DNA from 3 places in the Hydrogenibacillus sp. N12 genome. Region 1 is predicted to be linked to each of the others. Evidence: riboswitches for the same ligand, from Rfam matches in the RefSeq annotation. Region 1 holds a riboswitch; each other region holds the start of a gene.
The links. A riboswitch is a leader RNA that binds a small molecule or an ion and turns the genes downstream of it on or off. The one in region 1 is predicted to bind S-adenosylmethionine.
Positions count from the first base shown of each region.

Region 1 (9,825 bases):
GTTTCATAGGCGGTCAGAGCCTCCTTGGGATGGGGTGTGGTGTTGGTGACTATCCCATTAGCGCTCTGACCGCCTTTTTCCTGCTTGAGCAACCACACTTTTTAGCTTAGGGACTGCTGAACGAATCATGATGTCGTTATTTGAACAGGTGGAGCTAGCCTGAAGAACAATCTTAAAAATGCGTACAAAAGAAGGCGCAGTCGCCTCTCCAGGTTCATCACCAAAAGCGTGAGCGCGATGACGGTTTCACTCGTTCTTTGAAGGCGTGTGCGAACCAGGCCAAGCCCATAAAAGCGCTTGCCCTCGCCAAACTTTCCTTCAATCGTATTGCGTTCTCTCGTATCCTGCTTTTCAAATTGAGCCTGTTCACTTCGGGAAGCCGGTGAAGGCCTGCCCAAAGGCGGCCCACTTAAGCGAATACCGCGTTCCTTGCAGTACTTGAGGTTCTCTCGGGTGCGGAAGATCTTGTCAGCCAGAATGGCTTCCGGATAATACCCGTAGCGCTTCCGGTAGGCCTCCGCTGCTTCCTGCAAGAGATGTCCCTCATGAAAGTTGTTCCACGCCAGATGTTCAAGCCGTGCATAGCCATCAACCATGCTGATGGCTGCCTTGGCGCCAAATTCGACATTTGCCCGTGCCTTGCCCCGTACGATCGGGCGCACATGGGGCTGTGAAATGCTGACGATGCGACCGTCCATGCGTTTGGTACGCTTGCGGTACATCTCTTCTTGTTGGCGATACAGCTCTTGAATGACGAGCAGGTCCCGGTACTGTTTCCGACTGAGCACCTGCAGTCCGATTTCGTCCTTCAATGTCTCGATGATTCGAAGGTCCCGCCTCACGTAACGCAGTTGTTGCCCAATCGCCTTGCGCATGGTGTGCGGCTTTACGCGACGCCTTTTGGCCACCGCAAGGTATGCCTTTCGCGCTTTCTCTCGATACGTGCGAGGCTTACGCTTCCCCGGTTCTCTCGCTTGATGCATCCAATCGATCATGGCTTCCAGTTTTTCCCGCGCTTCATTGAGCAAAGCGAGATCGGTGGGATAGGCGATGTCCGCCGGAGCACAGGTGGCGTCGAGCAAGAGCTTCCCCTTATTGGACGCAAGTTCTCCATGCGTGGACTTCGCTGGGGTGTTCGGCGAGCATGAGGACGCTTGTTCACCAGTCGTGTCCGGTATCATGTGTAAAAACGGATGGTCCAGGTAACATAAAATGAGCCATCCGGCCCTCTTTGGTAGAATGTGAGACGGAGAAGAAACACTTCACCAGGAGGGATACCGGATGGCTCAGTACCAGATTACCGTGGACGACGAGATTTTGGAAGGCCTCTTTCAGCGGGATGGAGGCGTGGCAAAGCTGGTGGAGAGTGTGGTCAACCAGATCCTCCAAGCGCAAGTGCAGGAGCATCTGAAAGCGGCGCCATACGAGCGCACGAAAGAACGCCAAGGCTATCGCAACGGAACAGTCACCCGCACCCTGACAACCCGTGTGGGGCGGCTGGTGTTGCGGGTTCCGAGGGTCCGGAATGGCCAGTTCTCCACAGAGCTGTTTGCTCGGTACCAGCGCAGCGAACAAGCGTTCATCATCGCCCTGATGGAGATGGTGGTAAACGGCGTGTCCACCCGGGACGTGGCGAAAGTCACCGAGCAGTTGTGCGGCACGACGTTCTCGAAGTCCACGGTCTCCGAGCTGTGCAAGCGCCTTGATCCCATCGTTCAGGGATGGAATAATCGCAGCCTTGCTGAGCATCGTTATCCGTTCCTGCTGGTGGACGCTTTGGTACTCCGGATTCGGGAGGAAGGGCGTGTTCGCTCTCGAGCGGCCATGATCGCTGTTGGCATCAACGAAGAAGGGTACCGTGAGATTCTTGGCTTGATGTTGGGCGACAGCGAATCGGAGGCCAGCTGGCGGGAGTTCTTTGCCTGGCTGAAGAACCGGGGTCTCCGCGGCGTTGACGTTGTGGTGTCTGACAGTCATGGCGGGCTGGTGAAGGCACTGCAGACGGAGTTTCAGGGATGCACCTGGCAACGGTGCCAGACCCACTTCATGCGCAATATCTTGGACGCCACACCCAAGGCGTTGCAGAAGGAGGTCTACAAGCGTGTACGAGCCATTCTTGATGCGCCCGACCTCAAGACGGCCCGACTGCTCATGAATGAATTTGTGGAGGAGTACGCTGAGAAGGCACCCAAGGCCGTCAAGGTGCTAGAGGAGGGCTTTGACGACGTCACGGCCGTGCTGGTCTTGCCGGATCGCTATCGGCGGCGCTTGCGTACCACGAACGGCGTGGAACGACTCAACGAGGAGATTCGCCGCCGTGAAAGAGTCATCCGCATCTTTCCCAACCGGGAATCCGTGATACGGTTGCTTGGAGCGCTACTCATGGAGATAGACGAGACGTGGACCACTGGGCACCGCTACCTGAATATGGATGAGTATTGGCAGTGGAAGAAGGAACAACAGAAATCCACTGAGCCGGCCATGCTGCACGTTGTGAATGCCTGAGTGACCTGTCCTTTCATTCGCCGAAGAGGGCAATTTACACATGATACTGGACTTGATCTGTTCACCAGGAGCGCCGTGATCGTCATCGTCATGATCGTCATGATCATCATGACGACAAGCGGCGTTCGAATCGTTGGCTGGGGTGCTCTTTGCTTCCTCTTCCTCCAGGATCCACTCATTGACTTGCTGGAGAAGATGGGCATCAAACCGCTTGCGAAAGTGCGTAAGCAGCGAAGGGTGAAACGGTGGCTCCTACTGAAAATGAGGGAGTCCTAGGAAATACTGAAGGTATGGGTTCTCTGTGATCTGCTGGACGGTTTCCCGGTCGCTTAAACCCAAACGTTCCTGAATAATGAGCGCTCCCAGCGCCACACGAACGGAATATGCCTTCTGGCCACGCGTTGAGGATTGAAACTGCTTTTCGTAGTGCTGCTCAACCTTCCACCAGGGAATCATTTGCGCGAGTTTTACCCAGCGATTGTTTTTATTCAACTTTCCACCGAAAGGCAAAAAGAAGTCATCCGGCAAAATCATCTGTTGTTCGCTTGATGCATACATCAGACAACACCTATGTGCATGGATTTTGAGGGATTAAGCACGAAATCCTTGTACTTGATTTCTCCATCAAGAGGCTGAAATCCTTCTCAGTAAAGGGTTTTTCGTTCGTTCAGCAGTCCCTAGCTTAGAGCCGAAAATCCCTTGACAGAAGATCATCCGTTTTGTAAAATGAGTTCAAGCTTTTACAATTCAATCCTTGAATCTTCGTGAAAACCTTCTTATCCAGAGCGGCGGAGGGACTGGCCCGATGAAGCCCGGTAACCGTCTTGCGGGGAGGCGACTTCGGTGAGGGCAACGGCCGCAAGGCACCTCGTTCGATCGCCAACCGGTCCACGGGCCGCTCATGGGTGGTGCCATGGATGTGGACGTTGGCCACGGTATCACACCACGCCAGGGCCTGCCGGTTCAGGTCATTCAGATCCGTGAATCGAACCGCGGGCCAGAAGTTGCCCTTGACGTCCTTGATGCCGCTTTCCACCCGGCCCTTGGTTTGGGGGCGGTAGCCCTGGCAGAGCCGGATCCCAAAACCCAGCTGCAGGGCAAAGTCCAGAAAGCGTTCATTCCACTTGGGTTCGCCCTTCTCGTCCAGCCCCAACACCACCAGCTTGGTCCGGTCGTACAGGCACGTTTCGGGCACTCCGCCGAAGTACCGGAACGCGTTCAGATGGCAGCGGATGAAGGTCGCGGTGTCGGCCCGGTCGACAAACTCGACGTACAGGGCTCGTGACCAGCTGAGCACCATCGCGAAGACCCGCTTTCGCCGGACCGTACCGTCCGGCAGCGTATAGGCACAGCTGCCCCAATCCACTTGCGCCTCATGCCTGGCTGCGTCTCGAACCGGACCGTGCCAGGGATGGATCGGGGGCGACGCAGGGGCCGGACGAACTCCTTGAGGATGGTGTAGCCCCCCTCGTAACCCTGGGACCGCAGCTCGCGGAGAAGGACGACGCAATTTTCCACTCCTTCCGCGACCCGTTGCAGGATAAACGCTTTGTACGGGTCGAGCTTCGAGCCGCGAGCCGCCCGAGGTGCCGGCTTGGGCACCTCGGTGGCGCGCAAGTACCGCCGCACCGTGTTCCGGGAGATGCCGAGGATTCGCGCGATCTCCCGGATGGACCGACCCTCGCCATGAAGCTCGTATAAGCGTTTCACCTTCCCACCTCCCAGCATGTTGCCGAGGACACCTCCCGCTCCGTGGCCGGATTCGGAGGGTGTATTTGCCGGGGAGTGGGTCAGTTCCTACTTGGCGATCCCGGGTCAGTTTAACACCGGCGATGACATTCGCGGCACCCTGGCGGAGTGGTCGTTGGATGCACTGGGATGGCTGGCAGCATTCCTCGCCGAGGCGAGCCGACGGCAGGGGATAAGTACTCCGTTGATCCTCACGGCGACGCGAACTAAGGAGCCTGTCAACCGTGTCGGTCGACGTCGATAAACGTTGACCGCCGGGAGGGGATCCGGTCTTCGACCACCCCTTCGCGCCGCTCGACCTGGTGTGCATCGTACCGGTCGCCGCGCTGCCGCCGTCTGAACGTCAGTTGCTTCGTGACTCCGGACCCGTTAGCCTGAGTTTCAGCAGCCCGATGCATGGTCTGGTCGGAGAGGTGGTGTCCAAATGTGATGCGGTGGGATTAGCCTGCCCGGCGTCGTTCTGCTTCTTGGCACGAAAGGGGGACATTGATGAAGTATCGAGGCTATCGAAGCTGGCGATCATGGCTCGCATGGTTGGCCTGGGTATCGTTTGGCCGCTTCCAAAGGGCTTTGTCAGTATCTGTCGTCGTGACGATGAGTGCGGTACTACTCGCAAACTCTTGGATCTTTGTCACTGCGGCCCATCCATCGGTGCCCGCTGCCGTGCCCACGGCCGCCCCTGCAGGTGACGTGGCGGGCTTGGAGGAATCCGGTCAATGGGGGAGCAGTACGGACGCCACGGAGGCGCTTCGTTTCTGTAAGTTCTATACGCGAGGCGACTATGTCCACAGATCTTCAACAGGCATCGCAGCGTCTGCGCACGGGTGGTGGCAAAACGTTGACTGTCCTGCCACATACGCCGTTGTTACTGTGCAACTGCAGGAGTATTACAGTGACGGTACTTGGAGAAATGTTGGGGAGCCAGGCCGTAAGACGGTGAGATCCGGTGGCGGTGCTGGTAACCGGGCGACCGCACGTGTGGACTGTCTCAGCACTAAGCTAACGGGATGGCGGAGCGTCGTTGACGTGGACCTTGTCGGCGTGGCCGACGACCCTAGGAAGCTCTACACGCCGGCTGTCAACATTGAGTGCCGGCGATGATGCAAGGCGGTTATACGAACATGGAACCTTCCAGGTACCCTGGCATGCGGCCCACTATTACCATGTTTGCGGCTCTGTACGGCGAACTGGAATTGCATCCGTGGTACGATCCGCTCGTTGCCACTGAAGACGCGTACAGCCTGTTCTACGCGCGGTCGTCTGCGATGGGCTGGCTGGCTGGGGCTAGGGAGCATACTTCCGGCGGCCTCTGGCACATGAACGACGCTGGGCTGGATCGAGACTTCCGATCCAGCCCGGCTCGCATCGCCTGGTTTCAGGTAGCGCTGGCCGAACCGGTTCCTGTTCCCGCTGACCGGCCGCTGCCGTTGCAGCCATTCCTCTCGTGTGCGGGCGACGTAGTGGCCCGCATGGGCAAGATGTGCTTGAAGGCGGTGCAAGTGGTGCTGCCCGTGCACAGCCTCGACGCGCCAGCGGGCGCCTCGTCGCGCCTGGACGCTGTGGGAGCGCTGCTCCAGGCCACCGGCTGGTTCGCCGATTGTGCCTCCCGCTTCCGGACAGAGGTGCGAATCACGCTGGAGGGCGGCCAGGATTCGACCCTCCCCTCAGCAGCGCCCGAAATGCTTCAGTGGATGCAGGGAATCAAGCAGGACGTCTTCACGTGTGATTCGCTCTCCCTGGTGGACGAAGACGCCGTGCATCTGGAGCCCGGCATCCCGAACCACCTGTGGCTCGGGCCTTCTCGACACCGGGTCACGTTTCGCGGCACCCTGTCGGAGTGGTCGTTGGATGCACTGGGATGGCTGGCAGCATTCCTCGCCGAGGCGAGCCGACGGCAGGGGATAAGTACTCCGTTGATCCTCACGGCGACGCGAACTAAGGAGCCTGTCAACCGTGTCGATCGACGTCGATAAACGGGCTCTAAGCTAAAAAGTGTGGTTGCTCAAGCAGGAAAAAGGCGGTCAAAGCGCTAATGGGATAGTCATCAACAACACACCACATCCCAAGGAGGCTCCGACCGCCTATGAAATAGTCTATTGGGCACGCTCTCGGTCTTCAAGGCTGGATCATCTATCGCCTTGAGCAAAACGAGCAGAGCGTCGATGTGTATGCCGGGCGGCCGAAAAAGGAAGCGCGCTGTCCCCATTGCCAGGCCATCAGCCGTTCTGTTCACAGCCGTTCGTCAAAGTGGCGACGTAAACTGCACACGTGGGTGGATCAAAAGCCGGTCTATCTCTGGATTCGGCCGCGGCGGTTCCGCTGCCTTCTGTCGGAAGGGGTTTACGGAGACCTTCCCCGGCATCAAGCCCTGGGCCCGGATGACGGATCGGGCGATGGCCATGCTTTTCGGTCACCTGCGGGACCGAAGCTTTCGCCGCGTGGCCGAAGAGGCAAACCTGAGCCCCGGAACGATTCGGCGCCTTTTGCTTCGAGGCGTTCGTTTCCGCCGAACATCGAGACGCTCCTTGCGGATCTTGAGGAGGTCGTCTTAAGCATCGACGAACACAGCTTTCGCGGACAGGCCGTGTATCACGGTGACCTGCGTTTGGCCCGAGAAGCGACTTCCCTCCTTTTGCCGGACGATCGGCTTAGGACGCTGGAAGCCTTTTTGAAGCGCCTTCCGGAATCCGTCCGGAAAAAGATCCGGGCGGTGACGATCGACCTCAAGGAGAGCTGGAAGAAGCTGATTCAGCGGGTCCTTCCGGAAGCGCGTGTGGTGGCCGATCCGTTTCATGTGCTTCAGGATGCGGGCCGCCGGGTGGATGAGGCCCGGCGGGTGGAACAAGAGGTCACGGGCTACCGTCTTCCCCGCTGGCCGCTTCTCAAAAACGAAGAAGACCTCACCGAGCGTCCGGCGAAAGCGCCGACCGCGATCCGCCGGACTCCGGAACGGGGCGCAGTTTCACGGGGTCAAGGGTGAGCTTCGAGACCTCTACCGGGCCGCCTCCCTGGAGGAAGCCAAGGCGATTTTGGACCGGATCCGCTTTGAGGCAGAGGGAGCCAGTGACGCGGCGCTCGTGCCGTGGGGCCGAACGCTTAAGCGCCGGAAGAACGAAATCCTTGCCGATCACCCCTGGCAGACGACGAACGGCGACACCGAGGGCGTGCACCCGAAGATCGAACGGCGGAACCGGATCCGTGATGGCTTCAAAAATCGCGAAGGGGTTGTCCGGAAGATGCTTTTGGCCTTTATTCCCTTGGCTCATCTGATCGCCTGATCACACTTCTTGACATGGAGCCCCCGAGCCCTTGACAAGGGGGAGCTTCCTTTGTAAAATGGTCTCAAGCTTCCACAATTCAATCGTGATCCCACTGCGGGAACCTTCTTATCGAGAGCGGCGGAGGGACTGGCCCGATGAAGCCCGGCAACCGTCTTGTGCGGAATCGGCTGCGGTCACGCAGGGTCCGGAGGAGCAAGCTCCGGGCGAGACGCTTCCGCACAAGATTTGGTGCCAACTCCTGCGGAAGGCGCGCCTTGCGTATCGCGGGTGTCCGGTCAGGCACGTACGCACGCGAGGCCGTTCCGAGAGATAAGAAGGGGGAGGATGCGCGGCAACCATCCCTCTTCTTATCGAAGAGGGATTTTTTCACGGCCTTGTGAGCGCCGGCGACTCCCACGCCGGCGATGGACAAACGAAGACGCGATCCCTTCTTCTTATCCAGAGCGGCGGAGGGACTGGCCCGATGAAGCCCGGCAACCGTCTTGTGCGGAATCGGCTGCGGTCACGCAGGGTCCGGAGGAGCAAGCTCCGGGCGAGACGCTTCCGCACAAGATTTGGTGCCAACTCCTGCGGAAGGCGCTTTTCGCGTGTCACAGGCGTCCGGACGGAGCGCATGTGCATGCGAGGCCGTTCCGAGAGATGAGAAGAGGGCATTTCGAAGGCGGTTCGAAATCCCTCTTGTCAACATCGGATGTAAAATCCCCAATAGCAGCGGATAAAGATTCCCCAAAATCACCGGCATGATTTCCTCAAAATCATCGGGATGAATTCCCCACCCCTGTGTCGAACTATGGCACCTGCCATCACTTTTGGGGAGGTGCCGGTGATGAGGGAGAGTGAGAAGATGGAGATCAGGAAGCTGTATGAGGAGGGCGTCAGCATCTCGGAACTGGCCAGAAGATACGGCCATGACCGCAAAACCATCCGCAAGGCTGTGAGTGAGCCGAGGCAGCAGGAGGAGGGGAGGGTGAAGTCGCGCAGCCGTAGGGTGAAAGGCCACAAGCTGGAGCCGTACAAGGCCTATGTGGAGCAGCGCATGCGTATCGGCGTCCTCAATGCGGAGCGAATCTTTCGCGAGATCCGGGAGCAGGGATATACCGGCGGAATTACCGTACTGCGCGAGTTCATGCACCCTCTCCGCCCGGTTGTCTCTGCCAAGGCAACCGTGCGGTTTGAGACGGCTCCGGGGGAACAAGCGCAAATCGACCTGGGCGCATTCCCCTACCTGGATCCGCAGGGCCATCGGCGCAAGGTATGGTGCTTTGCCATGGTCCTCGCCTACTCCCGCATGCTCTACCTGGAGTTTATCAGAGCGGCGGACCAACGGCATATCCTCCAGGCGCTCCGGAACGCGCTGGAGTTCTTCGGCGGGGTTCCAAAGGTCATGCTCAGCGACAACTGCTCCCCGCTGGTCGTGGCCAACGACGGTCATGGACACGTCGACTGGCAGCCGGCGTACATGGACTTCGCCAAGTACTACGGATTCGTGCCCAAGGCCTGTAAGCCCTACCGAAGTCGCACCAAAGGGAAGATTGAACGGCCCATCGGGTATATCCGGTCCAGCTTCTGGCCGGTTTCGTTCGTGGACCATGACGACCTGAACCGGCAAGGTGCCATCTGGCGGGATACGGTGGCTAATGTGCGCATCCACGGCACGACGCGGGAGCAGCCGGTGGTGCGGTTTCAGGCCGAGACGCTTAAGCCCCTGCCTAAGAGCCGGTACACGCTGGCGTACGCCGATATGCGCAAGGTCATGAGCGATTGTCGCATCTCCTGGAACACGAACATGTACACCGTTCCATGGCGGTATGTGGGGCACACCGTGCTGGTCCGGGAGTTTGAGTCAGGCCGCCTGCAGATCGAGTACGGCGGGCAGGTCATTGCCGAACACCGCGTGCTCACAGGCAGGCACCAGGTCTCAACCGACCCTGAGCACTTCAAGGGCATCCCGGCTGGGACGCCTCATCCGGATCGAGGCAAGGTGCCAGGGTTGCAAATCGGGCCGGACGTGGAGCAGCGGGAGCTGTCCGTCTATGAGCAGATCGCGATGGGAGGTCAGGGGCAATGAGTGAGGCGTTGGTTTTGGCCAAGGCCGAGGAGCAGCTGCTGGAGCTGGGATTGAAGCGCGCCGCGGCGGTGCTGCCGGCGTGCGTGGAGTGGGCAGCGGGGCACCAGGCGACCTATGCGGAGTTCCTGCACAGACTGCTGGATGCTGAGCAGGAGGAGCGATACAGCCGTTACATGCACGCCAGACTCCGCATGGCCAACTTCCCGTATCACAAGACCCTTG
Region 1 is NZ_CP080953.1:1,943,442-1,953,266, reverse strand. It holds gene K2M58_RS09165 (transposase) at 1-7, opposite strand, end outside; partial or broken gene K2M58_RS09160 (transposase) at 126-1,097, opposite strand; gene K2M58_RS09155 (IS256 family transposase) at 1,282-2,505, shown strand; partial or broken gene K2M58_RS09150 (transposase) at 2,761-3,063, opposite strand; gene istA (IS21 family transposase) at 3,188-4,015, opposite strand; partial or broken gene K2M58_RS13005 (helix-turn-helix domain-containing protein) at 4,117-4,233, opposite strand; gene K2M58_RS09135 (hypothetical protein) at 5,418-6,227, shown strand; partial or broken gene K2M58_RS13000 (hypothetical protein) at 6,419-6,565, shown strand; gene K2M58_RS12995 (helix-turn-helix domain-containing protein) at 6,531-6,806, shown strand; gene K2M58_RS12890 (transposase) at 6,767-7,234, shown strand; gene K2M58_RS12675 (transposase) at 7,263-7,532, shown strand; SAM riboswitch class I at 7,638-7,851, shown strand; SAM riboswitch class I at 7,967-8,181, shown strand; gene istA (IS21 family transposase) at 8,326-9,603, shown strand; gene istB (IS21-like element helper ATPase IstB) at 9,600-9,825, shown strand, end outside.

Region 2 (9,825 bases), 1.2 Mb from region 1:
GCTGAAGACGGACCAAAAGGCGAAGCTCGCGATCGGTGAACCGAAGAGCGTTCCGGCCGGGACGTACGCCAAGGAAGTGCTGGAACATCTCGGCGTCTATGATGAGATGGAAAAGGCCAAACGCCTCGTCTTCGGTACGGATGTGCGTCAGGTGCTCGCTTACGTCGAGTCGGGCGAAGTCGACGGCGGGCTCGTGTACAAGACGGATGCGGCGATCTCCGACCGTGTGGAGGTCTCCGACACGGCCGATCCGTCGTGGCACCGGCCGATCGTCTATCCCGGCGCGGTGATCAAAGGATCGAAACATCCGGATAAGGCGGAAGCGTTCATTAAGGCGCTGACCGAGGGGGACGGCCGTTCGGTGCTGGAGCGGTACGGCTTTGTTCCCGGGTCGCCGTAATGTTCTTGTCCTCGGCCGTCCGCTCGCTCTTTTCGCGACGCCGTCCCCCGTCCTCGCCGGGATCATTCGCAATGGACTCGATGATGATCGGGGCGCGAGGATGATCGGTGCGCGAGCCCGCCACACGGGAGGCGTGAAGGAACGGGAGCGAGCGTCATCGGGATGGGGTGGAGGTCGCGCGATGAACGAACTTTTCTGGCCGCTTTGGCTTTCGATCCGCGTATCCCTCGTCGCCACCGCGATCGTGGCCGTCACCGGATCTGCGGTCGCTTATCTTTTGGCCCGCCGTCGATTTCCCGGCAAAGATATCCTCGAGACGCTGTTTATTCTGCCGATGGTGCTTCCCCCGACGGTGCTCGGGTTTATTCTGCTAACGCTTTTCAGCAAAAACGGCCCGCTCGGCCGATGGTTCTACGAGCTTTTCGGCGTCGAATTCGTCTTCAACTGGCTCGGCGCCGTCGTCGCCTCCAGCGTCGTCGCTTTCCCGCTCATGTATCAAAACGCCGTCGCCGCGTTTTCGGGCGTCGACAAAAAGCTTGAGCTTGCCGCGCGGACGCTCGGCAAATCGCCGTGGACGGTGTTCTGGACGGTGACCCTGCCACTCGCCTGGCCGACGCTTCTCGCCGGCATCGTCCTCTCGTTCGCCCGGGCGCTCGGGGAATTCGGCGCCACGCTCATGCTCGCCGGTTACATCCCGGGGAAGACGGATACGCTGACGCTGGCCATCTATTTTGCCGTGGCCAACGGGGAGAACGACCGGGCGCTCATCTACACGCTGATCGTCTTCGCCTTCGGCATGACCGTGATGTACTGGTTCCTGGCGTTCAGCCGCCGGCGGGTGCTGCGCTACCGGCTGGGAGACGGGGCCGGGGCCCCCGGTGCCCGAGCCCGCCCGTTTTGAAGCGTTGGGCCCGGGGCGCCGCAAAGGTACGGGAGAGATCGGACGCGGCTTGGGCGCGGCTTCCGAATTCCGAGTTACGGACTCGTCCTGGCCACGATGGTGAGCGCCTTCCGGCTCAGCTCGGTATATCCCGACCGGTCGGAAAAAGGAACGGCTTCGGTGCAGGGGGCACTTTTTGTGGTAAAAAGGTGAGCCTTTTTCGCTGTCCGAATCCCTTGTATTCGGCTCACTTTCACCTTCACAAAACGGTCAATCCCCCACCGAAAGGTGGGGGCAAACGCTTTCTGGGTCGTTCAGAGCCATGTCGAAAAAGTTGTCTGACAATACTTACCCCACAAAAGAGGAACCCAAAATTTGAACATAAAAAAGCAGGTTGCCGCTCCTTTTGGTAAACTCAAAAGGAGGAGAACCTGCCCAAAGGAGTAGACCTGTATGGCCATTATACCACAAGGCTCCCTGTTTTCGTGGAACGAAATTGCCGGACTCGGCGATCTCGAACGCCTGAGGCTTGTCCTTGAACATCTCCCGGACGAAGCGCTCATGCAAAAACTGGAGAAAGCCCGCGGCAGGGGCCGGGACGATGATCCCGTGCGGGCCATGTGGAATGCGTATATCGCCCTCGTCGTGTTCCAGCACCCGAGCGTCGAATCCCTGCGACGCGAACTGAGCCGAAACGGACAGTTGCGCTGGCTTTTGGGCTTTGGTGACCATGTGCCAAGTGCCGCGGCCTTCAGTCGCTTCTGGAAACGGATTGAAGCCCATGAAGCCGAGCTGGAGTCCCTCTTTGTCGCGCTCCAGCAAGCTGTGGCCGCGTACCTTCCCGACTACGGCAAGCGCCTGGCCCTAGACAGCAAAGCCATCCGGTCGTACGCGCGCTACCGGCCGAAAAACACCGCACCCGACGGGCGGCGAGACAGAGATGCGGATTATGGGTTTAAGACGGTGCACGACCGCGAGGGAAACGCGACAAAGCTCCGGTGGTTTGGATACAAGCTGCATCTCATCGTCGACAGCACTCATGAACTGCCGGTGGTCTACACCGTGACCCCCGCCTCAAAAGCCGATGTCGCCACAGCCCATGCCCTTTTGGACAAGCTGCAAGCAAAACGTCCAGAAGTGCTCACGCGTGCCGAGGTGCTTGTGGCGGACAAAGGCTATGACGACTCAAAACTTATCATGCGCCTGTGGGACGAACACCGCATCCGACCGGTGATCGACATTCGGGCAAGCTGGCGGGACGGTGAGGCAACGCGGCTTTTTGAGGGGCAAACAAACGTGGTGTATGACAACAAAGGCCGCGTGTTCTGCGTGTGTCCGGAAACGGGGACCATGCGGACCATGGCCGAAGGAGGCTTTGAAGAGAAGCGCGGAACGCTGAAAAAGCGGTGTCCGGCCAGGGCCTACGGCCTCTCCTGTGCCGGAGTGGCCCGGTGCCCCGTGGCGAGAGGATGGCGCATTCGGATGGACGTGGATCGGCGTTTGTTTCCGCCGATTGCGCGCGGGAGCGCGAGATGGGTGCGAGAGTACCGCAAACGCACGGCGGTGGAGCGCGTGTTTTCCCGTCTGGATACGATGTACGGCTTTGAGACGCACACCATCCGAGGGCTGAAGAAGATGCGCGTGCGGGTGGGGTTTGCGCTGGTGGTCATGCTGGGGATGGCGCTTGGACGTCTGCGCGAGGGATGGTCGGGGAAATTGAGGAGTTTTGTGCAGGTAGCGTAGTGAAGGAAAAGAAGGATAGATTTGTTTACCTTTTTTCCGTGGATTGGAAAAAGGGAGGTGGAGTATTGTCTTTTTTATTAAAAACACGGGTAATATATGCATGAAAACCGATCTTGTTTAAAAAAGAATCGTGGAATCCCCCAAAACTGAAGATGGCCTAATGCAAATCAGGCCGAGAATAGGGACAGCGAAAAAAGCTCGAGCCGAGCCTTTTTCGCTGTCCGAATCCCTTGGTATTCGGCTCACTTTCACCTTCACAAAACGGTCAATCCCCCACCGAAAAGGTGGGGGCAAACGCTTTCTGGGTCGTTCAGAGCCATGTCGAAAAAGTTGTCTGACAATACTTACCCCACAAAAGAGGAACCCAAAATTTGAACATAAAAAAGCAGGTTGCCGCTCCTTTTGGTAAACTCAAAAGGAGGAGAACCTGCCCAAAGGAGTAGACCTGTATGGCCATTATACCACAAGGCTCCCTGTTTTCGTGGAACGAAATTGCCGGACTCGGCGATCTCGAACGCCTGAGGCTTGTCCTTGAACATCTCCCGGACGAAGCGCTCATGCAAAAACTGGAGAAAGCCCGCGGCAGGGGCCGGGACGATTATCCCGTGCGGGCCATGTGGAATGCGTATATCGCCCTCGTCGTGTTCCAGCACCCGAGCGTCGAATCCCTGCGACGCGAACTGAGCCGAAACGGACAGTTGCGCTGGCTTTTGGGCTTCGGTGACCGCGTGCCAAGTGCCGCGGCCTTCAGTCGCTTCTGGAAACGGATTGAAGCCCATGAGGCCGAGTTGGAGTCCCTCTTTGTCGCGCTCCAGCAAGCTGTGGCCACATACCTTCCCGACTACGGAAAACGCCTGGCTCTGGACAGCAAAGCCATCCGGTCGTACGCGCGCTACCGGCCGAAAAACACCGCACCCGACGGGCGGCGAGACAGAGATGCGGATTATGGGTTTAAGACGGTGCACGACCGCGAGGGAAACGCGACAAAGCTCCGGTGGTTTGGATACAAGCTGCATCTCATCGTCGACAGCACTCATGAACTGCCGGTGGCCTACACCGTGACACCCGCCTCAAAAGCCGATGTCGCCACAGCCCATGCCTTTCTGGAAAAGCTGCAAGCAAAACGTCCAGAAGTGCTCGCGCGTGCCGAAGTGCTTACCGCGGACAAAGGCTATGACGACTCAAAACTTATCATGCGCCTGTGGGACGAACACCGCATCCGGCCGGTGATCGACATCCGGGCCAGTTGGCGCGACGGCGAGGCAACGCGGCTTCTTGAGGGGCAAACAAACGTGGTGTATGACAACAAAGGCCGCGTGTTCTGCGTGTGTCCAGAAACGGGAACCATGCGGACCATGGCCGAAGGAGGCTTTGAAGAGAAGCGCGGAACGCTGAAAAAGCGGTGTCCGGCAAAGGCCTACGGCCTCTCCTGTGCCGGAGTGGCTCAGTGCCCCGTGGCGAGAGGATTGCGCATTCGGATGGACGTGGATCGGCGTTTGTTTCCGCCGATTGCGCGCGGGAGCGCGAGATGGGCGCGAGAGTACCGCAAGCGCACGGCGGTGGAGTGCGTGTTTTCCCGTCTAGATACGATGTACGGCTTTGAGACGCACACCATCCGAGGGCTGAAGAAGATGCGCGTGCGGGTGGGGTTTGCGCTGGTGGTCATGCTGGGGATGGCGCTTGGACGTCTGCGCGAGGGATGGTCAGGGAAACTGAGGAGTTTTGTGCAGGTAGCGTAGTGGAGGAAAAGAAGGATAGATTTGTTTACCTTTTTTCCGTGGATTGGAAAAAGGGAGGTGGAGTATTGTCTTTTTTATTAAAAACACGGGGAATATATGCATGAAAACCAATCTTGTTTAAAGAAAGAATCGTGGAATCCCCCAAAACTGAAGATGGCCTGATGCAGGTCAGACCGAGATACAGGCACAGCGAAAAAAGCTCGAGCCCTCAAGTTCTTGACAACCGGCGGACCGGTTGATAAAATGGTCGCAAGCTTTCGGTCACAACGGAATGACACCCAACACGAAGCGTCTCAGCGAAACCTTCTTATCGAGAGCGGCGGAGGGACTGGCCCGATGAAGCCCGGCAACCGTCCCGGGGAGTCGGCACGACTCGGCGGGGAAGCCGCCTGTGCCGACGCTGGATCCGCGGGAAAAGGTGCCAACTCCTGCGGAATGGAGGCCTTGGACCGGAGGTCCGGGGTGCCTAGCCATTCCGAGAGATAAGAAGGGGGAGGATCGCGGGAGCGAAAATCCCTCTTCATCAACGAAGAGGGATTTTTTGATGCGCGACCGGAGATGCGGCCGACCGGAAATGCGGCCTCCTCCGAGTGAAAGCGGACCGCACCTGACAACCGAAGATCCGACCCTGCTTCTTATCGAGAGCGGCGGAGGGACTGGCCCGATGAAGCCCGGCAACCATCCTGCGAGGACGCCCGGTCACACACGGTCGGAACCGCTTGAGGCCCGGCGTGAATCTGAAAGCGCGGTGCCGCGCAGGATCTGGTGCCAATTCCTGCGGAACGTGCCGAGCGCCATGGACGGGGGAAGGGGGAGCGTCCTGCGCGCGGTCGTGCCGAGAGATAAGAAGAGGGCATTTCGACGGCGGTTCGAAATCCCTCTTCTTATCCAGAAGAGGGATTTTTTCATGGTCATCGGGTTTCACGGCCATCGTATTTTTGTGGTTTTTTTCAGACCAAGACGGAAAGAGGGGAGCGTCGATGGTGAGCATGGACCTTAAAACGCGTGAAGTGGGAACGGTGTCCATCGGCGCGCTCCGCCTGGAAAGCGGCCGCGTCCTTCCGGATGTGCGGCTGGCCTACGAGCGGGTCGGGCCGCGAGATGGTCCGACGGTGCTCGTCTGCCACGCGCTTACGGGCAATCACGTGGCCGTCGGCACCGACGAGGACCCGGGCTGGTGGGCCGGGCTCATCGGGAGCGGCAAGCCGATCGACACCGACCGCTATCAGGTGGTGACGTTTAACGTCCTGGGCGGATGCGACGGCTCGACCGGCCCGACGTCGACCAATCCCGAAACCGGCCGGCCGTACGGCCCCGAGTTTCCGTTCATCACGGTGCGCGATATGGTGCAGGCGGAATATCTCGCCTTAAAGCGCCTCGGCATCCGCCGCCTGCGGGCGGTGATCGGCGGATCGCTCGGCGGGATGCAGGCGCTCGAGTGGGGGGTGATGTACCCCGAATGGATGGACCTTCTGATCCCCATCGCCGTCACGCCGCGTCTTTCGGATTACGCCATCGCGTTTAACGCCATCGGGCGGCTGGCGATCCTCTCCGATCCGGCGTGGAACGGCGGCTACTACGACCCGGCGCATCCCCCCAAAGCGGGGATGATCATCGCCCGGATGGCGGGAATGGTGACGTACCGCAGTCCCGATCAGTTCAACCGCCGCTTTGAACGGGCCGAGCGCGATGGGTGGGGGCGTCGGCATGACGAGGTCAGCTTCCAGGTCGAATCGTATCTTATCCATCACGGCGAAAAGCTCGCTCGGAGATTCGACGCCAACAGTTACCTGTATTTGCTCAAGGCGATGGACGCCCACGACCTCGGCCGCGGTCGCGGCGGGATCGAGGAAGCCATCAAGCGCATCCGCGCCCGCGTCGTCGCCCTCGCCTATCGCGGCGATCTTCTTTACCCGCCGCAGGAAATCGCCGCCTTCGTCGATCGGCTTCGGGCCGGTGGCGTTGAAGCGCGCTACTTTGAAGTGGACACCCTCTACGGCCACGATGGATTTCTCACCGAGTTTGAAAAATGGGGCGGAATCATCCGGGAACAGCTGGAACAGGCCGAATCGTGCCCCGGATCGGTGACGCAGGACTTTCGCTCGGCATTCCTATAGAGTTCGGCATCCCTGTCGTCATTCCGATCGGACATTCCGACCGTCGCTTGAAGCGTGCACCGATTGAACATTATCCGGGAGGGATCGGAGAATGGGCGAAAAACGGCAGTGGGCGCTGGAGACGCTGGCCATCCACGGCGGGCTTCAGCCCGATCCGGTGACGGGCGCGCGGGCCCTCCCGATCTACAACACGACGTCGTACGTCTTTCGCGACACCGAGCACGCCGCCAATTTGTTCGCCTTAAAAGAGCCGGGCTACATTTACACCCGCATCCACAATCCGACGGTGACGGCCCTTGAAGAACGGATGGCGCTTTTGGAGGGCGGCGTTGGGGCGCTGGCGCTTGCGAGCGGTCAGGCGGCGATCACGCTGGCGATCCTGAACATCGCCGGCGCCGGCGACGAGATCGTCGCCGCGAGCCAGCTTTACGGCGGCACGTACAACCTCTTTGCCGTGACGCTCCCGCGCTATGGGATCAAGGTGCGCTTCGTCGACGGGCGCGATCCGGAGAACTTCCGCCGGGCGATCACCGAGAAGACGAAGGCGATTTTCGCCGAGACGATCGGGAACCCCAGCCTGGACGTGCTCGACATCGAGGCGGTGGCGAAGATCGCCCACGAGTACGGGGTGGCGCTCATCGTCGACAACACGTTCGCCACGCCGGTGTTGGTGCGTCCGTTTGACTACGGCGCGGACGTCGTCGTCTACTCGGCGACGAAGTGGCTCACTGGCAACGGCACGACCATCGCCGGGATCATCGTCGACGGCGGACGCTTTGCCTGGCCGAAGGAACGCTATCCGTCGCTTCACGAACCGGACCCGAGCTATCACGGCGTCGTCTACCGCGAGGCGTTCGGCCCGGCGGCGTACATCGTCAAGGCCCGCGTCCAGCTCCTCAGGGACATGGGGCCGGCGATTCACCCGCAAGGCGCGTTCCAGGTCGCGCTGGGCCTGGAGACGCTTCCCCTCCGGATGGCCCGGCACGTGGAAAATGCCCGGCGCATCGTCCGGTACTTAAAGGGCCATCCGGCGGTGGCGTGGGTGAACTATCCGGAACTTCCCGAGCATCCGTCGCACGAACTGGCGAAGAAGTACCTGCCCAAAGGTGCGGGATCCGTCATCACCTTCGGCATCCGCGGTGGCCGGGAAGCCGGGCGGAAGTTCATCGAAAGCCTCACGCTCTGGTCGCATCTCGCCAACGTCGGCGACGCGAAAAGCCTCATCATCCATCCGGCGACGACGACGCATTCGCAGCTCTCGGATGAAGAACTCCGCGCCTCCGGGGTGAGCGAGGACCTCATCCGCCTGTCGGTCGGCCTGGAAAACGTCGACGACCTCATCTGGGATCTCGATCAGGCGTTTGCCAAAGTGTCGGCGCCGGTATCCGGCTGACCGCCGTCTGTGCGGCGGACGATGATGTTCGTCAATCTACCGGTTCGATGAAGGGGGGAAGGGTCCGTGAGCTTGAGTCAGCAAATCGACGAAACCATCCAAAAGCACGAAGCGTGGGTGCTTCGGAGACAAAGGGGAATTCCCAATAACCGGCGGTTGTTTGTCCTGGCATGCATGGATGAGCGGTTGGATGTGGAAGAAATGCTCGGCCTCCAGCCCGGCGATGCTCATATCTACCGCAACGCCGGGGGCGTGGTCACCGATGATGTCATCCGTTCGGCGGCTCTGAGTGTGAATTTCTTTGGAACGAAAGAGATCATCGTGATCAATCACACGGAATGTGGAATGATGACGGCTCAGGGCCAGGAAATCGTCGAGGCGCTCCGGGCCAAATTCAACATCGATGTGGAACGCGTTCAGCTGGACCCCTCGCTTCCCGAACTGACGCTGACGGACCCTGGAGCATTCGCTCGGTGGTTCCGGACTTTTGAAAGTGTTGACGATGCGACCATTGCCCAGGTCGAGTATTTGCGGAATCACCCCTTGATTCCCAAAGATACGGTCATCAACGGATATGTGTATGAAGTTGAGTCCCATCGTCTGCGCCGACCGCATCAACGGTTGAGCCGGCGCGTGAATACGCGCGATGAACTGCTGGGGCGGGTTCAGGATTCACCGAGGGGGGACGGATGACCGCATCCGGATGGCGCCGCCAAGGGCGCCGCGCCTATCACGTTCATGCCAGATGAAGATCAGGAGTGGAGGGAAACCGCATGGCCAAACAGACCTTTGCCTCTCGCGTCGAGTGGTCCGGAGAGGGCGTGCGCGCCGTCGCGCACATCCGCGACAAACAGATCGTCATCGACGAACCGCCGGTGCTCGGCGGAACGGACCAGGGCCCGAACCCGGTGGAGCTCGTCCTCGCGGCGCTCGGCGGGTGCATAAGCGTCCTGGTGAGTCTGCTGGCCAAGCGGCACGGCGTGGAGCTGCGCGGCGTGACGATTGATGTGGAGGGCGACCTCGATCCGGACGGATTTTTAGAAAAAGCGCCGGACGTCCGCCCGGGATTTCAAGAAATTCGCTATCGGATCGCGATCGACTCCCCGTCCGCCGCGGATCGGGTTCGGGCGCTTATCGAACACGTCGAGCGCATTTGCCCGGTGAAAGACACGCTCCGCGGCGTGCCGACGCTGGCCGTTTCGCCGGCGCAGAGCGGGCGGTGAGCATCGGGGATCGGGAGAGGCACGATCCCGACGGAGGAATTTCTTTCTCCTAAAGATACCCGCATCTTCTTCGAAGGCGTGAAATGAAAATGTCCTGCCGACGGCCCACCCGGGCCGTCTTTTTTGAGCCGTCTTCGCCCGTGACGGCTCGATAATCACGCGGTTGACCGGTAAACGGGCGGGGTTTCTCCCGGCGCCTCCGGCGACGGGGACGTTATATTTGACGGTCAATCCCAGATACGGTCGGGAAACGAGAACATGCTCGTCGACATCGACAAGATCGGAATCGGCGACCGGATACGCAAAGTCTTCGGCGACATCGAAGAACTC
Region 2 is NZ_CP080953.1:776,598-786,422, forward strand. It holds gene modA (molybdate ABC transporter substrate-binding protein) at 1-400, shown strand, start outside; gene modB (molybdate ABC transporter permease subunit) at 582-1,301, shown strand; gene K2M58_RS03670 (transposase) at 1,734-3,023, shown strand; gene K2M58_RS03675 (transposase) at 3,473-4,762, shown strand; SAM riboswitch class I at 5,067-5,251, shown strand; SAM riboswitch class I at 5,395-5,611, shown strand; gene K2M58_RS03680 (homoserine O-acetyltransferase MetX) at 5,743-6,879, shown strand; gene K2M58_RS03685 (O-acetylhomoserine aminocarboxypropyltransferase/cysteine synthase family protein) at 6,971-8,272, shown strand; gene K2M58_RS03690 (beta-class carbonic anhydrase) at 8,339-8,965, shown strand; gene K2M58_RS03695 (OsmC family protein) at 9,046-9,495, shown strand; gene K2M58_RS03700 (ParB N-terminal domain-containing protein) at 9,754-9,825, shown strand, end outside.
Region 2: linked by a shared signal. The riboswitch ahead of K2M58_RS03680 (homoserine O-acetyltransferase MetX) and the one ahead of istA (IS21 family transposase) in region 1 are both predicted to bind S-adenosylmethionine.

Region 3 (9,825 bases), 1.2 Mb from region 1:
GCACGTCCCGCCGACGACGCCCCGTTCGACCATCGCCACCCGCGCTCCGCGGCGGACGGCCTCGATGCCGGCGGCAAACGCCGCGGCCCCGGAGCCGACGATGACGAGGTCGAAGGCGTCCGGATCGCGTTTCGGCGGACGGGCCCGCCGGGACTCAGGCCGGAGCGCCGGAGGGCCGTCCACGTTTGCCGGAACCGAACCGCCGCCTTCGTTCGCCGGCCGAAACCCGCCTTCGACCTCCGGCGACGCCGGTCGTTCGCCGGCTTCCGCCGTCCGGCGGACCGCCTCCCCCGGCGTATATCCGGCCGCCCGGACGGCCGAACGAACCCCCGCCAGCGACCCGCCGTCCGGGAGCGCAAACCGCACCTCGCCGAGGCGAACGTCGACGGCGATCTCCCGGGCCTCCGCCGCTTCAAGCGTCCGAACGACGGCCCTTTCGCCCCCTTTGCGCGACATCCCCCGAACCGCGAGGCGAAACACCGCATCCCGCCCCATGATCGATCCCTTCTTTCTTCCGGCTTCCGGCAGCCTTTCGGCACTCGGTCCATCCAAAGCATAAACCCTGGACCTAGGTCCAGGGTCAAGGGGGGGAGGGCAGGCCAAACGCCGGGCCATTGGGTCGGGCGCCGAGAAGCCGGGGCGCCGAGAAGCCGCTGCCGCCTCCTTTATCGCTCCCCGGCGGCGGTGAAACACCCGTAAAGCGCCGCTTTGAGGTCGTCCGGATCTTCAAGCCCGACCGAGAAGCGCAAAAGCCCCGGCGTCACGCCGGCCCGGAGCCGCTCCTCTTCCGGCAGGCGGCTGTGGGTCGTCGTCCACGGGTGGACGACGATCGTCCGGGCGTCCCCCAGATTGGCGGCCATCTTGAGCGGGCAGCGCCGAAGCACCGCCCGGGCGCCTTCGAGCCCGCCCTCGACGTCCACCGTAAGCATCGTCCCAAACGTCCGCATGTACCGCCGCGCCCGCCCGTGGGCCGGGTCGTCCGGAAGCCCCGGGTAGCGGACGGCCCGGACGCCCGGAAGCGTCCGGAGGTAAACCGCAAGCTCGGCCGCGGTCCGGCTCGCCCGCTCGATCCGGAGCCAGAGCGTCTCGAGACCGTAGAAGAGCGTATGGGCGTGATACGGCGAAAGCGTCATCCCGAGAAGCGAAAGCCCGAGCTGCCGGACCCGGGCCGCATACGCCTCCTCGCCGGAGACGTCCCCCGATGCGCGGCCGCCCGCTCCGGCCTCCCGGAGCGCCGGCACGTCCTGCCAGAGGTCGGCGCGCCGGACGAGAACGGCGCCGCCGAGGACCGTCCCGTGGCCGGAGGCCCATTTGGTGAGGCTTTCGACGACGACGTGGGCCCCGAGCTCGAGCGGCCGGACGACGGCGCCGACCGCCCCGAACGTGTTGTCGACGACGAGGGGCACGCGATGCGCTTCCGCGACCTCCGCGAGCCCCTCAAAGTCCGGGAGCTCGAGGGCCGGGTTGGCGAGCGTCTCGACGAAAATCGCCCGCGTCCGCGCGCTGAGCGCCGCCGCGACCGCCTCCCGCTCCGGCGGAACGAGATGCACCCGGATGCCGAGGGGCGCGAACACCTGATGGAAAAGGCCGAGCGTCTGGCCGAACAGGCCGCGCCCGGCGACGAGCTCGTCGCCGGCCCGGAGGAGGGCCAAAAGCGCCGCCGCCGTCGCCGCCTGGCCCGAGGCGAAGGCGATCGCCCGGTCGGCCCCCTCCAGCGCCCGAAGGCGTTCCTCAAGGGCGGCGACGGTCGGGTTGTGGATCCGGCTGTACGTGTACCCCTGGCCCGTTCGAAACCGCTCCGCCCCTTCGTCGAGGGAGGCAAAGCCGAAGGCGGCCGTCGCATAGATCGGCACGCCGATGGCGCCGTGGGGGTCGTCCGGAAGGCCGGCGTGCACCGCCAGCGTGGCGTAGTGCCTGTTTTCCATGGGGCTCTCCCTCCCCGCTTGCCCCGTCTTGCGCCCGGAGCGCCGCGACCGTTCAAAACCGCCGAGCCCGGCGCCCGACGATCGCGTCATCCGCCGAGCCCGACATCTTTCGATCCCGGCGCCGACCGAACCGCATCCCGCTCGGACGAACGAAACCCTTTTCCGACCCGAGCGGGCGCGCCGCCGGCCCGGCGGCCGCCGGTCGGAGCCTACGGAACCTCACTGCTCGCCGAGCTCCGCCCGAAGCCCCCGGGCCGCCGCCACCATGTTTTTGAGCGAGGCGATCGTCTCCGGAACGTCCCGCGTTTTGAGCCCGCAGTCGGGGTTGATCCAGAAGTTTTCCTTCGGAAGCACCCGGAGCGCCCGCCGGGCGAGGGCTTTCATTTCCTCGACGTCCGGCACCCGCGGCGAGTGGATGTCGTAGACGCCGAGGCCGATTTCTTTGTCGTACGTGTTTTCCTCGAACGCCTGGATGAGCTCGCCGTGGCTCCGGGACGTCTCGATCGAGATGACGTCGGCGTCGAGCGCCTTGATCGCGTCGATGATGTCGCCGAACTCGCTGTAGCACATGTGGGTGTGCACCTGCGTCTCCGGCCGGGCGCCGGCCGTCGCCAGGCGAAACGCCCGCACCGCCCAGTCGAGATACCGGTCCCGGTGCCGCCGCTTAAGCGGCAGCCCCTCCCGGAACGCCGGTTCGTCGACCTGAACCATGCGGATGCCCGCCGCCTCGAGCGCCTCGACTTCTTTCCGGAGCGCCCGGGCGATGGAATAGGCGATCGCCTCCGGCGGCACATCCTCCCGCGGGTACGACCACTTGAGGATCGTCACCGGGCCGGTGAGCATGCCCTTGACCGGCTTTTCCGTGAGCGACTGGGCGTACGCCGTCTCCTCGACGGTGAGCGGCTCCCGGTAGACGATCTCGCCGTAGATGATCGGCGGCCGGACCGCCCGGGACCCGTACGACTGGACCCAGCCGTGCTCGGTGAAGGCGAAGCCGCCGAGCTTTTCCGCGAAGTACTCGACCATGTCCGTCCGCTCGAATTCGCCGTGGACGAGGACGTCGAGGCCGAGCTCCTCCTGGATGCGGATCCACTCGGCGATCTTGGCCCGGATGAACGCTTTGTAGCCCTCGGCGTCGAGTTCGCCCTTCCGGAAGCGGGCCCGGGCCTCCCGGACGTCTTTCGTCTGCGGGAAGCTCCCGATCGTCGTCGTCGGAAAAAGCGGCAGGGAAAACCGCTCGGCGTGGATCTTTTTTCGAGCTTCAAAAGGAATCGCCCGCGTCGTCTCCTCCGCGGTGACCGCCTCCGGCGCCGGAAACGGATGGGCGGCAAAAAACCGCCGCCGGGCTTCCGCCGACGCCCGGTACGCCGCCTCCGCCTCGGCGTCCGGCGCATCGGCCCGGGCGAGGAGCCGGAGTTCCGCGAGCTTTTCGTCGGCAAAGGCGAGGACGTCCCGAAGCGCCGGATCGAGCTTCGTCTCCCGCTCGAGGCTGATCGGAACGAAGAGGAGGCTCGTCGACGGCGAGAGGATCATCCGCTCGAACGGCACGACGGCGGCGAGTTCCCGGAGAAAGGCCGCCCCCGCTTCGAGGTCCGCCCGCCAGACGTTTCGCCCCGGGATCAGGCCGACGCCGAGGACCTTGTCCTCCGGAAAGCCGTGCCGGAGGACGCTTGCGCGGTTGTCCGCGAGGCCGTCGACGAAGTCGAGGCCGATCCCCGCCACCGGCAGCCGGACGACATCGGAATAATGCTCGACGGCCTCAAAATACGTCTGGAGCATGAGCTTCGCCGGTGCCGCCGCCTCGGCGAGCGCCCCGTAGACCTCATGGAGGAGGGCGATGTCGTCGGCCGGAACGTCAAGGACGAGCGCCGGTTCGTCGATCTGGATCCACGCCGCCCCGGCCTCCGCCAGCGACCGGAGGAGCGCCCGGTACGCCGGGACGAACGCCCGGACGACCTCGGCGAACGCCGCTTCCGGATATCCTTTGCTCAGCCGGACGAACGTGTACGGCCCGACGACGACCGGCCGCGCCCGCTCCCCGACGACTTCCCGCGCCTCCCGGTACGCCTGAAGCGGCCGGTTGTCGGCGATCTCCGGCGCCCGGCCGGCGGCGACGGCGTCGAGCTCCGGGACGATGTAGTGGTAGTTCGTGTTGAACCACTTCGTCATCTCCGCCGCCGGCACCCGGTCGCTCCCCCGGGCGATGGCAAAATAAAGCTCCAGGGAGACCGGCCCGCCGGCGTAGCCGTACGCTTCCCGGAAGCGGGCCGGCACGAGGCCGAAGGTGACGGCGAGGTCGAGCATCGGGTCGTAGAAGGTCAGGTCGCCCGCCGGCACCCACGTGAGGTCGAAGGCCGCCTGCCGCCGGAGGGCGTCGCGGTACACCGTCCGGATGGCGTCGTGAAGCTCCGTTTCGGTCAATTTCCCCTGCCAGTAGCGCTCGAGGGCCCGCTTCCACTCCCGGCGCGGGCCGAGGCGGGGATAGCCGAGGTTCGCGGTCTGGATCATGGACGGAAGGTCACTCCTTTGCTGGCGGCGCGCCGACGCCTTCGGCACGCCCGATCGAGGTCAAACGCTTGGGGAAGGGCGCCGGGCGGCCATGCTTCGGCCGCCGAAAGGGCGGCCTCCGGCGAGGCGCCGGAGACCGGTCGGGCGCGAGAAGCGCGGGAGCGTCGGCGTTTGGCTACGGCCCGAGCTCCGGGGCAGCCTCGACGCCCACCGAAGCGCCGGGCCGTGCCGACGTCCCGACCCCCGACGAACCGTCGTCCGCCGGCGAGGCGCCGGTGGGCGGCCGCCGCGCCAAGACGAACCGGGCGAGGCGGGCGGTCGTCGACGCCCGGAGGTACGGGGTGATCAGGTAAAACCGCGTCCACCCGAGCTCGAACGCCCGCTCGATGAGCGCCTCGGCCTGCGCGAGGCCGGCTTCGATCGCCGCCTCGCCGGTATACGGCTCGAGGGCCCGGACGACGTCCGACGGGACGTTCATCCCCGGCACCCCGGCGAGGAAGCGGGCGCTGGCGGCGGAGATGAGCGGCATGATGCCGATGTAGAGCGTCCCGCGCCCGCCGAGAAGCGCCCGGGCCTCGAGGAGCCGCTCGAGGTCGGCCGGATCGAAGATCGGCTGCGTGAAGAAAAACCGGGCACCGCGGTCCGCCTTGGCGGCGAGCCGCCGGAGGTGCGGGCCGAGGGTGCGGCCGAGGTTGAGCGCTCCGCCGTAGCAAACGTCCAGCGGGCCCTCCAGCGGCCGGCCGAAAAAGTCGACGCCGGCCCGAAGCCCGCGGAACCGCTCCATGAGCCCGAGGCTGTCCGTCTCGTAGACGGCCTTCCCGTCCGGATGATCGCCCAGCGCCAGCGCATCGCCGCTGATGAGGAGAAAATGCCGCACCCCGGCGGCGAACAGGCCGAGGACGGTCGACTGCTGGGCGAGGAGGTTCCGGTCCCGGCTGTTCAGATGGACGACCGGTGAAAGGCCGAACGCCTGCCGGAGGAGCACCGCGGCGACGACGTTGGACAGCCGGGCGTGGGCGAGGGAGTTGTCGGCGATCGTGATGTGGGTCACCCCGGCCGCCTGAAGCCGCCGGGCCGCCTGCAAGTAGCGGTCGAACGCCGGAGCCCGGGGCGGGTCGAGCTCCACGACCACCTCCGGCATGGCGCAGCAAGGATTGCGGTCGGACATCGCTCACCGGTCCGGCCGACCCTGAAACGGGCGGCCGGATCGCCGGTCCACCTCCTTTCCCGAGAAAAGCCATAAAAAAACCCTCTTCGATAAGAAGAGGGCAAAAAGGACGCACCCCCTTCTTATCTTTCGGCCGCCGGTGCGGCCGCAGGAGTTGGCACCTTTCCCGGGGCACGCCGTGCGCCCGTAGGCGAGGAGGCCTTTCGGCTCCCCGCGCCGGGAAGGTTGCCGGGCTTCATCGGGCCAGTCCCTCCGCCGCTCTCGATAAGAAGGTGCCGCCGAAAAAACGGCGGCGCATCGATTCGGTTGTGCCCAGAGCTTCTGGCTCCGCGAATCTTGCGCCTATTGTACGGCTTCCGGGTGCCGCTGTCAAGCGGTACCGGCAGGGGTTTTCCCCCGTTCGGCGGCACCGCCCGGGGGTCCCGGCGGCCCCGGCGCCGGCCGCTCAAGCGCTTCGACCGCCGGCATCGGATCAGCCGCTTTCACGGCCGGCGTAAGGAGCCTCCGCCCCGACGGCGCCCGCCCCGTCGGCTTTCGTCCCGCCGCCGGCCCGCTCCCCCCGCACCACGGAGACGCCGGCCGTCCGCTCGAGGGGACGGATGAGGGCGGCGACGTCCTCGCCGCCGTGTCCTTCCGCCATCGCCCGAACGAGGTGCGCCTGCGCCTGAGCGCCGAGGGCGAGGGGCACGTCCATCGCCTCGGCAAACTGAAGCGCCAGACGGACGTCCTTGTGCAGGAGCGCGATGCTGAACCGAGGGGCAAAATCCCGATCCTGGATGAGATCGATCGTCCGGTCGATCATGAAGCTGTGGCCGGTGCTCGCCTTGAGGACGGCGTGAAGGACCGCCGGATCCACGCCTGCCTTTGCGCCGAGGACGAACGCCTCCGACAGGGCGACGGTGTGCACGGCGACGAGGAGGTTGTTGATGAGCTTGACGGCGCTTCCCTTGCCGGGGCCGCCGAGATGGACGATCATCCGGCCGAACGCCGCGAGGACCGGCCGCACCCGCTCAAAGGCTTCGGCGTCGCCGCCGACCATGATCGTGAGCGTCCCCGCCTCGGCGCCCATCGGCCCGCCGGAGACCGGCGCATCGAGAAAAAAGACGCCGAGCTCCTTCGCCCGCCCGTAAAACGCTTCGGCGTGGGCCGGCGCGATCGTGCTGAGGTCGACCCAGATCTGCCCCGGCCGGGCCCCTTCGCGGACGCCGCCCGGCCCAAAGTAGACCGTCTCGACCGTCTCCGGGTACGGAAGCGACGTCATGACGACATCGGCGGCCCCGCCGACCGCCGCCGGGGAATCCGCCGCCACCGCCCCCTGAGAGACGGCCCATTCGACGGCCCCCCGGGAACGGTTGTGAACGACGACAGCGTACCCCGCCCTGAGCAGGCGGGCGACGATCGGCCGGCCCATCGTGCCGAGCCCGATGAACCCGATCCGCATGCTCCCACCTCGGCGCCTTTTTTTCGCGGACACAGAACTTTTTTCGCGAACGCAAAAAACGAACCCAAAGGGCCCCAAACGGGACAAAAAACGCGCGCCCGCTTCCGCCGCCCTCTTTTTGTACGCGGCGGCTCTCCGTTCGGCGCGCGGTCAGACCTCGTAGAGGAGCATCTCCCGCCGGAGCTTCTTGAGCCGTTCCTTGCTCGCCCGGATGCCCGCCGCATCGCCGGCGGCAAGGGCTTCCCGTAAGCGGTCGAGCTCGGCGTCGACCGCTTCCCGGAGCTTCGGGATCCGGTTTTCGATCTCGTTCAGCAGGAACATCTGCATGACCTTTTCCATCGTGACCGTCTCTTTCTTGTCCAGAAGCACCTTCCGCTGATTGCCGGACACTTCGGTGATGCGGACGACCTCGCCGTACTGGACGTGATGGATGTAGAGGGTGTCGGACCGATACAGCTTGATCGTCGCGTGGCCTTTATATCGAACGACAAAGTCACGAAAGATTTCGGCAATCACAGGGTCATGAAACGTCAACCGCCGGTTGAGGAGCTTGTACCCGTCTTCCCGGAAGCGGAATTCGAGGGTGATGTTTTCCGCTCCGCCCAGGCGGATGATCTGCGACGTCTCGCTCCGTTCCGCGGTATAGGCGACGCCGCGCGCGCTCAGATCCCGGAGGAGTTCCTCCATCTGCTCCTCCGTGCAAAAAAGGTCCACGTCGGAGACTTCGAGCATGTACGCCAGCACCCCGTTCGCCCCCCTTCTCCCGTCTTGGATGCCGGCAACCGCCGGCCGGACCGGACCGGCGGGCCCGCCGAATCACCGCTTCCAGCGGCGGAGCGGAAGGATTCCCAATTTCTGGAAATCCGTTCAGGGAATTCTTACGATTGGAGTACATCTATCTTACTATGCTCGGCGCGGGATTGCAAGGGGAATTTGCGGCAGCCCGGCCGTTGTGATACGGTGTCGATACGGCGAACCGTTCGCCCGCCGGACGGCGCCGGCCGACCCGCCGGCCGGCAGGAAGGCACCTGGCGATCCGCCGGCCGGTCGGTCGAAGGAAACAGAAAGGACCCGCCCTGCTCGATCGTTCGAAGGCACCGGGCGCCCCGCGCCGAACGGCGCCCGGACCGGCAGCGGGGGCGGTCGCAGGCGAATGTTTCTGCGAAAGGAGGACCAACATGTCGGAGCACCCCGCGGGCGTCCGCCCCGCCCTCGACGCCAAGGCCTTCGATGCCCTCCTGGTTCCGGGCCTTGAAGCCCGCATGGCGGCCATCGAACGGGACATCCGGCCGATCTTTCGCGCCTTCGCGGAAGCGGTGGCGCCGATGCTCGCCGCCGGCGCCGGCGAGCCGATGCACGTCCACATCGCCAAGCACGCCCGCCGGACGGTCAACCCGCCGAACGACACGTGGGTCGCCTTCTCTTCCGACCCCCGCGGGTACAAAAAGCGTCTTCACTTTCAGTTCGGCCTCTGGCCGACCCACGCGTTTTTCTGGCTCGCCGCCATCTATGAAAGCCCTTTCAAACCGGCATGGGCCAGGCGCTGGCTGGAGGCGCTGGACGATGTCGTCCGCCTCGTGCCGGGGGATTTCGTCTGGTCTTTCGACCACACGGCGCCGGACGTCGTCCGCCACGACGCCCTCGGAGCGGAAGGGCTCGAACAGGCCTTCCGGCGGGCCATGACGGTGAAAAAAGCCGAGCTCCTCGTCGGCCGCATCCTTCCCCGGGAAAAGGCGGAGGGGGCGGACCTCGTCGCCTTTGCGGAGGCGACGGCCAGACCGCTTTTTCGCCTCTACCGGATCGCCCTGAGCATCGACGCCCCCCGCTCCGGGTAAGCCCCCGTTCCGGCGGACGGAGGGGGCATCGCGGCCGGGGAGCGCCCTCGCGGCACGGCGCCCGGATGGGCGGCGCCCCGGCCGGAGGGCGTTCCGGCGGCCCGATACGGCGGACGACGCCCCGGCCGCGACGCGCCCCGGCGGACCGCTTCGGCCGCCGGGCGCACGGCTCCGCTACGGCTTCGGCCGCCGGACGTCGGCGCCGCCGGCGCCTTTTGAGAGCGCTTTCGTCGTTTGGGCGCAATATTCGAGGATCTCTTTCCGGCGGACGATCCCGATGAAGACGCCCCGTTCGTCGACGACGGGGACGAAGTTTTGTTCGATCGCCAGGCTGATGAGGTCGTCCATCGTCGCGTCGATCCGGACCGGCTGGTGCCGCTTCACCTGCGGGATGTCCTCGATGCGAACCGTATGGGCGTTGTCAAACGAAAGCCCCGGCGTCCGTTTCAGCATGAAGAGGAGGTCGCCCTCGGTGATCGTCCCGACGTAGCGGCCGTCGGCGTCGACGATCGGGAGCGCGTTGTACCGGTGGTGCTCCATCCGCTCCAGAGCTTGTCGCATCGTCGTCCGGGGGGTGACGTACACGACTTCTTCCTTCGGCAAAAGGAAGAACGCGATGTTCATCGATCGCCATCCTTTCTCGGAGCGTTCCCCGTCCACCGTGCGGCAAGCGGCGAGCCGATTCCATTATATCACCTTTTTCGGCGGGTCAAGCTTTGCTATACTGAGGGTCGTTTGATGCCGCAGAGGAAGAGGGGGTGCCCATGGGCACAGAGGATCGGCAGCGGCTCGCGCCGCTTTTCGACGGCCTCGTCGCCCACGTCGAACGGGGCCGCTATCCGTTTCACATTCCGGGACACAAAGGCGGCCGGGGCGCCGATCCGGCGTTTCGGGCGTGGATCGGCGAGCGGGCGTTTTGGCTCGACCTCATCAACATCGCCCCCCTCG
Region 3 is NZ_CP080953.1:513,466-523,290, reverse strand. It holds gene merA (mercury(II) reductase) at 1-495, opposite strand, end outside; gene K2M58_RS02470 (aminotransferase class I/II-fold pyridoxal phosphate-dependent enzyme) at 666-1,925, opposite strand; gene metE (5-methyltetrahydropteroyltriglutamate--homocysteine S-methyltransferase) at 2,145-4,433, opposite strand; gene K2M58_RS02460 (methylenetetrahydrofolate reductase) at 4,609-5,565, opposite strand; SAM riboswitch class I at 5,721-5,872, opposite strand; gene K2M58_RS02455 (NAD(P)-dependent oxidoreductase) at 6,074-7,042, opposite strand; gene K2M58_RS02450 (hypothetical protein) at 7,193-7,786, opposite strand; gene K2M58_RS02445 (DUF1054 domain-containing protein) at 8,221-8,877, shown strand; gene K2M58_RS02440 (CBS domain-containing protein) at 9,052-9,501, opposite strand; gene K2M58_RS02435 (aminotransferase class I/II-fold pyridoxal phosphate-dependent enzyme) at 9,642-9,825, shown strand, end outside.
Region 3: linked by a shared signal. The riboswitch ahead of K2M58_RS02460 (methylenetetrahydrofolate reductase) and the one ahead of istA (IS21 family transposase) in region 1 are both predicted to bind S-adenosylmethionine.